Regions from separate parts of the Streptomyces sp. NPDC006551 genome, predicted to be linked through region 2. Evidence: riboswitches for the same ligand, from Rfam matches in the RefSeq annotation. Region 2 holds a riboswitch; each other region holds the start of a gene.
The links. A riboswitch is a leader RNA that binds a small molecule or an ion and turns the genes downstream of it on or off. The one in region 2 is predicted to bind cobalamin.

Region 1: another riboswitch for cobalamin. It lies ahead of ABZY12_RS21335 (ABC transporter substrate-binding protein); the one in region 2 lies ahead of ABZY12_RS20435 (energy-coupling factor ABC transporter permease).
Region 3: another riboswitch for cobalamin. It lies ahead of ABZY12_RS14880 (cobalamin biosynthesis protein); the one in region 2 lies ahead of ABZY12_RS20435 (energy-coupling factor ABC transporter permease).

The regions. Positions count from the first base shown of each region.
Region 1 is NZ_JBEXOT010000024.1:24,707-27,968, forward strand. It holds gene ABZY12_RS21325 (MFS transporter) at 1-377, opposite strand, end outside; gene ABZY12_RS21330 (aldo/keto reductase) at 731-1,555, shown strand; cobalamin riboswitch at 1,756-1,959, shown strand; gene ABZY12_RS21335 (ABC transporter substrate-binding protein) at 2,025-3,074, shown strand; gene ABZY12_RS21340 (iron chelate uptake ABC transporter family permease subunit) at 3,212-3,262, shown strand, end outside.
Region 2 is NZ_JBEXOT010000022.1:39,465-42,726, reverse strand. It holds gene dhaK (dihydroxyacetone kinase subunit DhaK) at 1-584, shown strand, start outside; gene dhaL (dihydroxyacetone kinase subunit DhaL) at 593-1,222, shown strand; partial or broken gene ABZY12_RS20440 (PTS fructose transporter subunit IIA) at 1,219-1,622, shown strand; cobalamin riboswitch at 1,668-1,904, shown strand; gene ABZY12_RS20435 (energy-coupling factor ABC transporter permease) at 1,933-2,634, shown strand; gene ABZY12_RS20430 (energy-coupling factor ABC transporter substrate-binding protein) at 2,631-3,041, shown strand; gene cbiQ (cobalt ECF transporter T component CbiQ) at 3,048-3,262, shown strand, end outside.
Region 3 is NZ_JBEXOT010000012.1:104,325-107,586, reverse strand. It holds gene ABZY12_RS14890 (inorganic phosphate transporter) at 1-994, shown strand, start outside; gene ABZY12_RS14885 (hypothetical protein) at 1,013-1,234, shown strand; cobalamin riboswitch at 1,347-1,489, shown strand; gene ABZY12_RS14880 (cobalamin biosynthesis protein) at 1,523-2,503, shown strand; gene ABZY12_RS14875 (cobyric acid synthase) at 2,500-3,262, shown strand, end outside.

The DNA.
Region 1 (3,262 bases), on a different contig from region 2:
GCCTTCTTCTCCGGTGCGACCAGCTCGGCCGCCACGACCGAGCCGATCCCGAAGAAGGCACCGTGGGCGAGCGAGGCGACGATCCGGCCGGCCACCATGAGGCCGAAGCTGGGGGCGACGGCGGACAGGGCGTTGCCGAGCACGAACAACCCCATGAGGACCATCAGCATCCGCTTGCGGGTCACCTTGGTGCCGAGCACGGTCAGCAGCGGTGCGCCCACGACGACACCGAGGGCGTAGCCGGTGACGAGGAAGCCGGCGGTGGGGATGGAGACACCGAAATCGGCCGCGACGTCGGGCAGCAAGCCCATGATCACGAATTCTGTCGTGCCGATTCCGAAGGCCCCCATCGCGAGGGCGAGAAGCGCGAGCGGCATGAGGAGTACCTTCCAAAAAATTTGCAGAGGCGCTTTGCTTGCGTCCACAATACTTGCACACGCGCGTTAGTTGCAAGCGCGGGCTTTCTCTCGCCCCTCGGGCCGCGACCGACACATGCGCACAACGCTTAAGCGCGTACGCACGTATGCCCGCTTGCATGTAACCCGCGTACGCAATTATCGTCGACGCCAGAACTCCCGGCTTACGAGTGCGTCGATCGCGCCGCCGCCTGGGGTGGCGCCGTTTCTCCGGTACAGCGCTCCGGTACACGGCCGTCACCGATCCGCGGCACGGCACCAGCCGCGCTCCGAAGCCGACACCCCTCCCCCTCCCAGGAAAGATCCGGCACGTCATGACCTCTGTCCCCACCGTCACGCTCAACAACGGCGTGGAGATCCCGCAGCTCGGCTTCGGCGTCTTCCAGGTCCCCGACGACGAGACCACCGCCGCCGTCACCGCCGCCCTGGAGGCCGGCTACCGCTCCATCGACACCGCCGCGATCTACGGCAACGAGACCGGCGTCGGCCGCGCGCTGGCCACCTCCGGCATCGCCCGCGAGGACCTCTTCGTCACCACCAAGGTGTGGAACGCCGACCAGGGGTACGACGCCACGCTGAAGGCATTCGACGACAGTCTCGCCAAGCTCGGCCTCGACCACGTCGACCTGTACCTGATCCACTGGCCCGCCCCCGGCCGCGGCCTGTTCCAGGAGACGTGGCGGGCCCTCGAGAAGCTGGCCGCCGACGGCCGTGTCCGGGCCGCCGGAGTCTCCAACTTCCTGCCCGCGCACCTCGACCGGCTCCTGGAAGGCTCCACGCTCGTCCCGGCCGTCAACCAGGTCGAGCTCCACCCCGGCCTCCAGCAGCGCGAACTGCGCGGCCTCCACGCCGAACACGGCATCGCCACCGAGGCCTGGAGCCCGCTCGCCCAGGGTGCCGTCCTGGACGACGCCGTGCTGCGTGAGATCGCCGCGCGCCACGGCAAGTCCCCGGCCCAGGTGGTGCTGCGATGGCACCTCCAGCTCGGGAACATCGTCATACCGAAGTCCGTCACCCCGGCCCGCATCCGCGAGAACATCGACGTCTTCGACTTCACACTCACGCCCGACGAGATGACGGCGATCGCCACCCTGGACCGCGGCCTGCGCACGGGCCCGGACCCGGACACCCTCGACTAGGGCATGTCCGACGGGCCTCGAAAGCGCCATGGCAGATCAACGAGCCTTGATCTCGGGCACCGTTCGCCAGGAGAACGGTGAGGAAAGAGCGGCGCGGGGCGGACGTCGGCGGGACCACGCCGGCGCTCGTCCGCGGGGCTCGCGGGCCGTGACGTGGGGCACGGTCGGCGCGTCCGGGTACGGGACGGTCCGAGCGCCCGTGATAGCTTGCCGACGCCAGTCGCACCTGAGTACGCATTCGTGTGTGCACGGGTCAGGGAATCCGGTGGGAATCCGGAGCTGACGCGCAGCGGTGAGGGCGACGGGCGGAGCAACGGCCACTGGGCGGCGTGAAACAGGCCCGGGAAGGCGCTTCGTCCGGCTGACCCCGAGTCCGAAGACCTGCTGGCGCCCTCCGCGGCGTGGGTCGTCGGAGGGAGCACCGTACGACAGGCTCCGCGTATGAGCCCTGGCCGCAGAGGAAGTTCCCGTGCCACTCGCACACCCCGTCCGCCCTGCCGCGCTGTTCCTGGCCGGCGCCCTGATGTTGACCGGCTGTGGCGGCGGGCCCGCCGCCTCCACCGCTCAGGGGTCGGCGAAGGACGGCGCCGCCGCCGGCCATCCCGTCACCCTGGACAACTGCGGTCAGCGGGTCCGGGTCGATCGTCCGCCGCGGCGGGCCGTCGCGCTCGACCAGGGCGCGGCCGAGATCCTGCTCTCCCTCGGTCTCGCCGACCGGATGGCGGGGACCGCCACCTGGACGGACCCGGTGCTGAAGGGCCTGGAGGAGGAGAACGCGAAGGTGGAGCGGCTGGCCGACCGCTACCCCTCCTTCGAGAGGGTCCTGGACGCCGAGCCCGACTTCGCCGCCGCCTCCTTCACCTTCACCCTCGGCAAGGGCGGTGTGGCCCCACGCGAGCAGTTCGCGAAGCTCGGCGTCCCCACCTACCTCTCCCCCACCGACTGCGCCGGCAAGGACAACAGCGGTGACGGCGACGGCGTACGCACCGAACCGCTGACGATGGACACGGTCTACGGCGAGGTACGCGACCTGGCCAGGATCTTCGGCGTGCCGGACCGGGGCGAGCGACTCGTCGCCGATCTGAAGTCCCGCGTGGCGAAGGCGACTTCCGCGCACGACTTCCGGGACGTCAGTCTCCTCTACTGGTTCGCCAACTCCGAGTCCCCCTACATGGCGGGCTGTTGCGGGGCGCCCGGCATCATCACCCGTACGCTCGGGGCGAAGAACGTCTTCGACGACACGCGCGAGGAGTGGCCGCAGATCAACTGGGAGACCGTCGCCGACCGCGATCCCGACGTCCTGGTGATCGGCGACCTGACGCGCAAGTCGCAGACGGCCGAGTCCGCCGCGAAGAAGATCGAGTTCCTGGAGTCCCATCCGGTCACCAGGAACATGACGGCGGTGAAGCGAAAGCGCTACGTCCTGCTCAGTGGCCAGGCGATGAACCCCACCATCCGTACCGTCGAGGGCGTGGAGAAGGTGGCGGCGGCGCTGCGTGCGTACGGCCTCGCGAAGTGACCGGGAGCGGGCCGGCCGCGGCCCCGGCCTCCGACACCGGGGACGCCGACACGGGCTCGACTTCGGCCACGGCCACGGCCACGGCCACGGCCACGACGACCATTTCGCCTTCGGTTTCGGGTTCCGACCCCGGCTCCGTGTCGTCTCCTGCCGCGATACGCGGGCTCGGGCGGCCCTTGCTGTGGGTC
Region 2 (3,262 bases):
CCGTGACGGACAGCCTCTACACCGCCGGGCGGCGCGGGACGGGGGCCACGCTGTTCGTGGAGAAGATCGCGGGGGCCGCCGCCGAGGAGGGCGCGCCACTTGAGCGAGTGGAGGCGATCGCTCGGCGGGTGAACGAGCGGTCGCGGTCCTTCGGGGTCGCGCTGAGCGCCTGCAGCACGCCCGCCAAGGGCAGCCCGACCTTCGATCTCCCGGAGGGCGAGCTGGAGTTGGGGATCGGGATCCACGGTGAGCCGGGACGCGAGCGGCGCCGGATGATGACCTCGCGGGAGATCGCGGACTTCGCCGTCGATGCCGTACTGGACGACCTGCGGCCGTCCGGCCCGGTCCTGGCGCTGGTGAACGGCATGGGCGCCACCCCGCTGCTCGAACTGTACGGGTTCAACGCCGAGGTGCAGCGCGTGCTGAACGAGCGCGGGATCCCGGTCGCCCGCACCCTGGTCGGGAACTACGTGACCTCCCTCGACATGGCCGGCTGCTCGGTCACGCTCTGCGAGGCCGACGAGGAGCTGCTACGTCTGTGGGACGCGCCCGTGCAGACGCCCGCCCTCCGCTGGGGCCGGTGAGAAGGAGAGTGGCCGAAGTGACTGAAGCGACCGAGGCGAACGAGCTCGATGCCGCCTTCTTCCAGCGCTGGCTGAGCGTCGCCGCTGCCGCCGTCGACCGTGAGGCCGACCGTCTCACCGAGCTCGACTCGGCGATCGGCGACGCCGACCACGGCTCCAATCTGAAGCGGGGGTTCGCCGCCGTGACGGACGTCCTGGAGAAGGAGCCGCCCGCCACACCCGGGGCCGTACTCACCACCGCCGGACGGCAATTGATCTCCACCGTCGGTGGCGCCTCCGGGCCGCTGTACGGGACGCTTCTGCGCCGCACGGGCAAGGCGCTCGGCGACGCCGGGGCCGTGACCCGCGAGACGTTCGCCGACGCGCTGGCCGCCGGGGTCGCCGCCGTCGCCCAGCTCGGCGGGGCTCAGGTCGGCGACAAGACGATGCTGGACGCGCTCGTTCCGGCTGCGGAGGCGCTGCGCGAGTCCTTCGGGGCGGCCCGGACGGCGGCCGAGGAGGGCGCGCTCGCGACCGTACCGCTGCAGGCCCGCAAGGGCCGCGCCAGCTATCTGGGCGAACGGTCGATCGGGCACCAGGACCCAGGGGCCACCTCGTCCGCGCTGCTGATCGCCGCCCTCGCGGAGGTGGCCGGATGAGCGGGCAGGTCGGCATCGTCCTCGTCTCGCACAGCGCCGCCGTCGCCGCGGCCGTGGCCGAACTCGCCCAGGCTCTCTCGGGCGGCGGTCCCTCCGCACCGATCGCGCCCGCCGGCGGCACCCCGGACGGCGGCCTCGGCACCAGCTCCGAGCTGATCGCCGAGGCTGCGAAGGCGGTCGACCGGGGCGCGGGGTGGCCCTTCTCGTCGATCTCGGCAGCGCCGTACTGACCGTCAAGGCGCTGCTCGCCGAGGGCGACGAGCTGCCCGAGGGGGCGCGGCTCGTGGACGCGCCCTTAGTGGAGGGCGCGATCGCCGCCCTCGTCACGGCGACGGCGGGCGGGGACCTGGACGCCGTGGAGGCCGCGGCCGCGGAGGCGTACACGTACCGGAAGGGGTGAGCGGGCGGGGGGCGACCGCCCCTCACGGGCCGTACCGGGAGGCGACCGTGTTGTGATGTACCTGGTCAACGCACTAGTGTCGCAGGGCCTTGGTGTACGGGAAACCGGTGCAGTACCGGTGCGGCCCTCGCCACTGTGATCGGGAGGTCCGGCTCCACCCCCTTGGGGAGAACCCTCAGGGGAGCCACTGCACCACCGCGGGAGACCGTTGCGGTGTGGGAAGGCGGAGTCCGGGCGGCATGACCGTCAGCCAGGAGACCGGCCAAGGTGCGTTGTCCATCCACGAGGTGCTGGAGAGGGTCTCCCAACCATGCATATCGCCGAGGGGTATCTGCCCCCTGTGCACGCGGCCGCCTGGGGCGTCGCGTCCGCGCCGTTCGTCGTCCACGGGGTCCGGGCCCTGACCCGTGAGGTCAAGGCCCATCCCGAATCCACCCTGTTGCTGGGCGCCTCCGGCGCCTTCACCTTCGTCCTGTCCGCGCTCAAGATTCCGTCGGTGACGGGCAGTTGCTCGCACCCCACCGGCACGGGCCTCGGCGCGATCCTGTTCCGGCCGCCCGTGATGGCGGTCCTCGGCACGATCACGCTGCTCTTCCAGGCGCTGCTCCTGGCCCACGGCGGACTCACCACCCTCGGCGCCAACGTCTTCTCGATGGCTGTCGTCGGGCCGTGGGCCGGGTACGGGGCGTACCGGCTGCTGCGCCGGTTCGACGTGCCGCTGATGGTGAGCGTGTTCTTCGGCGCGTTCGTCGCCGACCTGTCCACGTACTGCGTCACCAGCGTGCAGCTGGCGCTGGCGTTCCCGGACCCGGCCAGCGGCATGCTCGGCGCGCTGGCGAAGTTCGGCGGGATCTTCGCCGTCACGCAGCTGCCGCTCGCGGTGAGCGAGGGTCTGCTCACGGTGCTCGTGATGCGTCTGCTGGCGCAGTCGAGCAAGGGGGATCTGACCCGGCTCGGGGTGCTGCTTCCCGGTGCCGGGAAGAGCGAGACCACGGAGGCGGTCGCCCGATGAGCAGGAACACGAAGATCAACGCCCTGCTGCTGCTCGCCGTCGCCGCGCTGGCGGTGCTGCCGCTGGTCCTGGGGCTCGGCGACCACAAGGAGGAGCCGTTCGCGGGGGCCGACGCCGAGGCGGAGGCCGCGATCACGGAGATCCGGCCCGATTACGAGCCGTGGTTCAGCCCGCTGTACGAGCCTCCGTCCGGCGAGGTCGAGTCGGCGCTGTTCGCGCTCCAGGCGGCCATCGGCGCCGGTGTCCTCGCGTACTACTTCGGTCTGCGGCGCGGGCGTCGGCAGGGCGAGGAGCGGGCGGCGGCGAAGGTTCCGCCGGCGGCGCAGGACGCGCCGAGCTCCCAGGGGGCGCGGGAGACGCGGGCGGCGCAGGCGGCGATGGGGTCGCGGGCCCCGGGCGACGAGTAGGCCTCGATGCTGCCGATCGACGCGGCGGCGCACAGCAGTCGCTGGCGCCGCCGTCACCCGTGCGAGAAGGCCGCGCTGGGCTTCGGCCTGACGCTGTGCGCGGTCTGTCTGCCGCCGTGGCCGGGCGCCGTCCTGGTCGCGGCGGTCACCCTCGCGGTGCTCCTCGGTCCCGCCGGAGTGCCCGGTCGTCAGCTGTGGCGGGCGTTCCGGATCCCGCTGGG
Region 3 (3,262 bases), on a different contig from region 2:
CGCGCTCGTCGGCGCGATCCTCTGGAACCTTCTGACCTGGCTGGTCGGTCTGCCGTCCAGCTCGTCCCACGCCCTCATGGGTGGCCTCATCGGCGCGACGATCGCCTCGGTCGGCCTCGGCGGCGTCAACGGCGGAGTGGTCGTCACCAAGGTCCTCATCCCGGCCGTCGCCGCGCCGCTGGTCGCGGGCCTCGCGGCGATGCTCGCCTCCCGGCTGACGTACCGGCTCGGCAGGAACGCCGACCGGAAGACCACCGACAAGGGCTACCGCGCCGGCCAGATCACCTCCGCCGGCCTCGTGTCGCTCGCCCACGGCACCAACGACGCCCAGAAGACCATGGGCATCATCACCCTGGCCCTGGTCGCCGGCGGCATCCTGGCCCCGGGCTCCAACCCGCCGGTCTGGGTGATCGTCTCCGCCGGTACGGCGATCGCGCTCGGCACCTACCTGGGCGGCTGGCGCATCATCCGGACCATGGGCAAGGGCCTCACGGACCTCCAGCCGCAGCAGGGCTTCGCCGCCCAGACCAGCGCCGCGGCCGTCATCCTGGCCTCCTCCAACCTCGGCTTCTCCCTGTCGACCACGCACTCCTGCTCCGGCGCCGTCATGGGCGCGGGCCTGGGCCGCAAGGGCGGGGTGGTCCGCTGGTCCACCGCCACCCGGATGTTCGTCGCCTGGGGCCTGACCCTCCCCGCCGCCGGCCTGGTCGCCGCGCTCTCGGAGTACGTCACCCGGCAGGGCGACTGGGGCGTCATGGCCGTCGCCGCCTTCCTGATCGCCTCCTGCACCGCGATCTGGTTCATCTCCCGCCGCCAGGTCGTCGACCACACCAACGTCAACGAGACCGAGGACGAGGCCCCCGGCGTCGTGACCACCGCCATCGCGGCCGTCACCCCGCCCCCGGCCGGGACCCTCACCGACGACCTGAAGGCGACGATCCCGTCGCCGGCCCCCGCCGATCCGGCCGCCCCGACCGCCACGGCCACGGTGTAAGGAACAAGGGACATCAGCATGAAGATCGACTGGGCAGCTCTCGGCTCCGTCTTCGGAGTCAGCCTCGTGGCGACCGTCGCCCTCGTGGGCCTGTTCACCCTCGGCATCGTCGGCCTCTCCAAGCAGGAGCAGGCCGCCACCCAGGGGGGCTCCGCCACCCTGGCGCGCACCGGCGCGTACGCCTGCTTCGCGCTCTGCGCGGCGGCCGTCGCGTTCGGCATCTATCTGATCGTCGTCTGACCGATCGGCGAAACAACGGCTGGGCGTGTGGCACCGGAAGGTGCGGCGCGCCCAGCCGTCGTGTTGTGGGGCTTCGCACACTCTCCCGCCGCAGGTCAAGGGTGAGTTGACGGGTGTTCGCGCTGCGTGGTGGACTTCCGGGGCCATTACGGCGGCAGAAGAGGAAGTCCGGTGCGAATCCGGCGCGGTCCCGCCACTGTGACCGGGGAGCTGATCCCCGGGAGCCAGGAACTCTCACCGCCGGTCACGTCGAGCCAGGGCGCGGACCCTGAGTGAGGACATAGCGCCATGCCTGGCCGCAGAGCTGCCACCGGTGTATTCGCGTCCACGGGCGTCTTCGCGTACGGAGCCGCCTCCGGCCTGCTCGCGGACCTGCTGATCGGCGACCCGCGCCGCGGCCATCCGGTCGCCGGATTCGGACGGGCCGCCGGCGCCGTCGAACGGCTCCTCCTGCGCGACCACCGCGGCTGGGGCGCGCTGCACACCGCCGTCTGCGCGGGTGGCGCCGCCGGAGCCGCGGCGCTGGCCGCACGCGCCGTACGGGACCGGCCCGTCGCCTCCGCCGCCCTGACCGCCGCCTCCGTGTGGGCCGTCGTCGGCGGTACGACGCTGGGCCGGGAGGCCCGTGCCATCGGCGGAGCGCTGGCAGCCGGCGACCTGGACGTGGCCCGCGAGCGGCTGCCGCGTCTGTGCGGCCGCGACCCGCAGGCCCTGGACGGCCCGGCGATGGCCCGCGCGGTCGTGGAGTCCGTCGCCGAGAACACCTCCGACGCGGTCGTCGGCGCCCTGGTCTGGGGTGCGGTCGCCGGGATCCCGGGCCTCGTCGGCTTCCGGGCCGTGAACACCCTGGACGCGATGGTCGGCCACAAGTCCCCGCAGTACCGCCGCTTCGGCTGGGCCTCGGCCCGCCTCGACGACGTGGCCGGCTGGCCGGGGGCGCGGCTGACGGCCGCGCTCGCGACCGTAGCGGGCGGCGATCCCCGGGGGGCTCTGCGGGCGTGGCGGGCCGACGCGGCCAAGCACCCGAGCCCCAACGCCGGCCCGGTCGAGGCCTCGTTCGCGGGAGCGCTCGGCGTACGGCTCGGGGGGACCCTCTCGTACGGCGGACGGGTCGAGCACCGGCCGGTGCTCAACGGCGCGGGCCGGGACGTGGAAGTGGCGGACATCGAGCGGGCGGTACGGCTGTCGCGCCGGGTGACCGGACTGACGCTGGCGGCCTGTGTGGCCGGAAGGATCGTGGTGGGCGCCATGAAGCGGAGGAGCGCATGAGGAGCGGACGGCGGGGAGGCGGGCTGCTGGTCGCAGGGACCACGTCCGACGCGGGCAAGAGCGTCGTCACGGCGGGGATCTGCCGCTGGCTGGTCCGCAAGGGCGTGAAGGTGGCGCCGTTCAAGGGCCAGAACATGTCCCTGAACTCCTTCGTGACCAGGGAGGGCGCGGAGATCGGCCGGGCGCAGGCGATGCAGGCGCAGGCCGCGCGGGTGGAGCCGACGGCGCTGATGAACCCGGTGCTGCTCAAACCGGGCAGCGACCGCTCCAGCCAGGTCGTGCTGATGGGCAAGCCGGTGGGTGAGCTGAGCGCCCGCGGGTTCTTCGGGGGGTCTGGGCCCGCGGCGCAGCCGCAGTCAGGCGCAGTGGCCCCCGGGAAGAGGCTGCACGGAGGCCGGCAGAAGGAGCTCTTCGAGCCGGTCCTCGCCTGTCTGGAGGAGCTGCGGGGCAGCTATGACGCCGTGATCTGCGAAGGGGCGGGCAGTCCGGCCGAGATCAACCTGCGGCGCACGGACATCGTGAACATGGGCATCGCGCGGGCCGCGCGGCTGCCCGTGCTGGTGGTCGGCGACATCGACCGGGGCGGGGTGTTCGCCCAGTTCTTCGGGACGACGGCGCTGCTCGCCCCCGAGGACCAGGAGCTGATCGCGGGCTATCTCGTGAACAAGTTCCGGGGCGATGTGACCCTGCTGGAGCCCGGCCTCGACATGCTGTACGACCTGACCGGACGCCGGACGTTCGGTGTGCTGCCGTACGCGC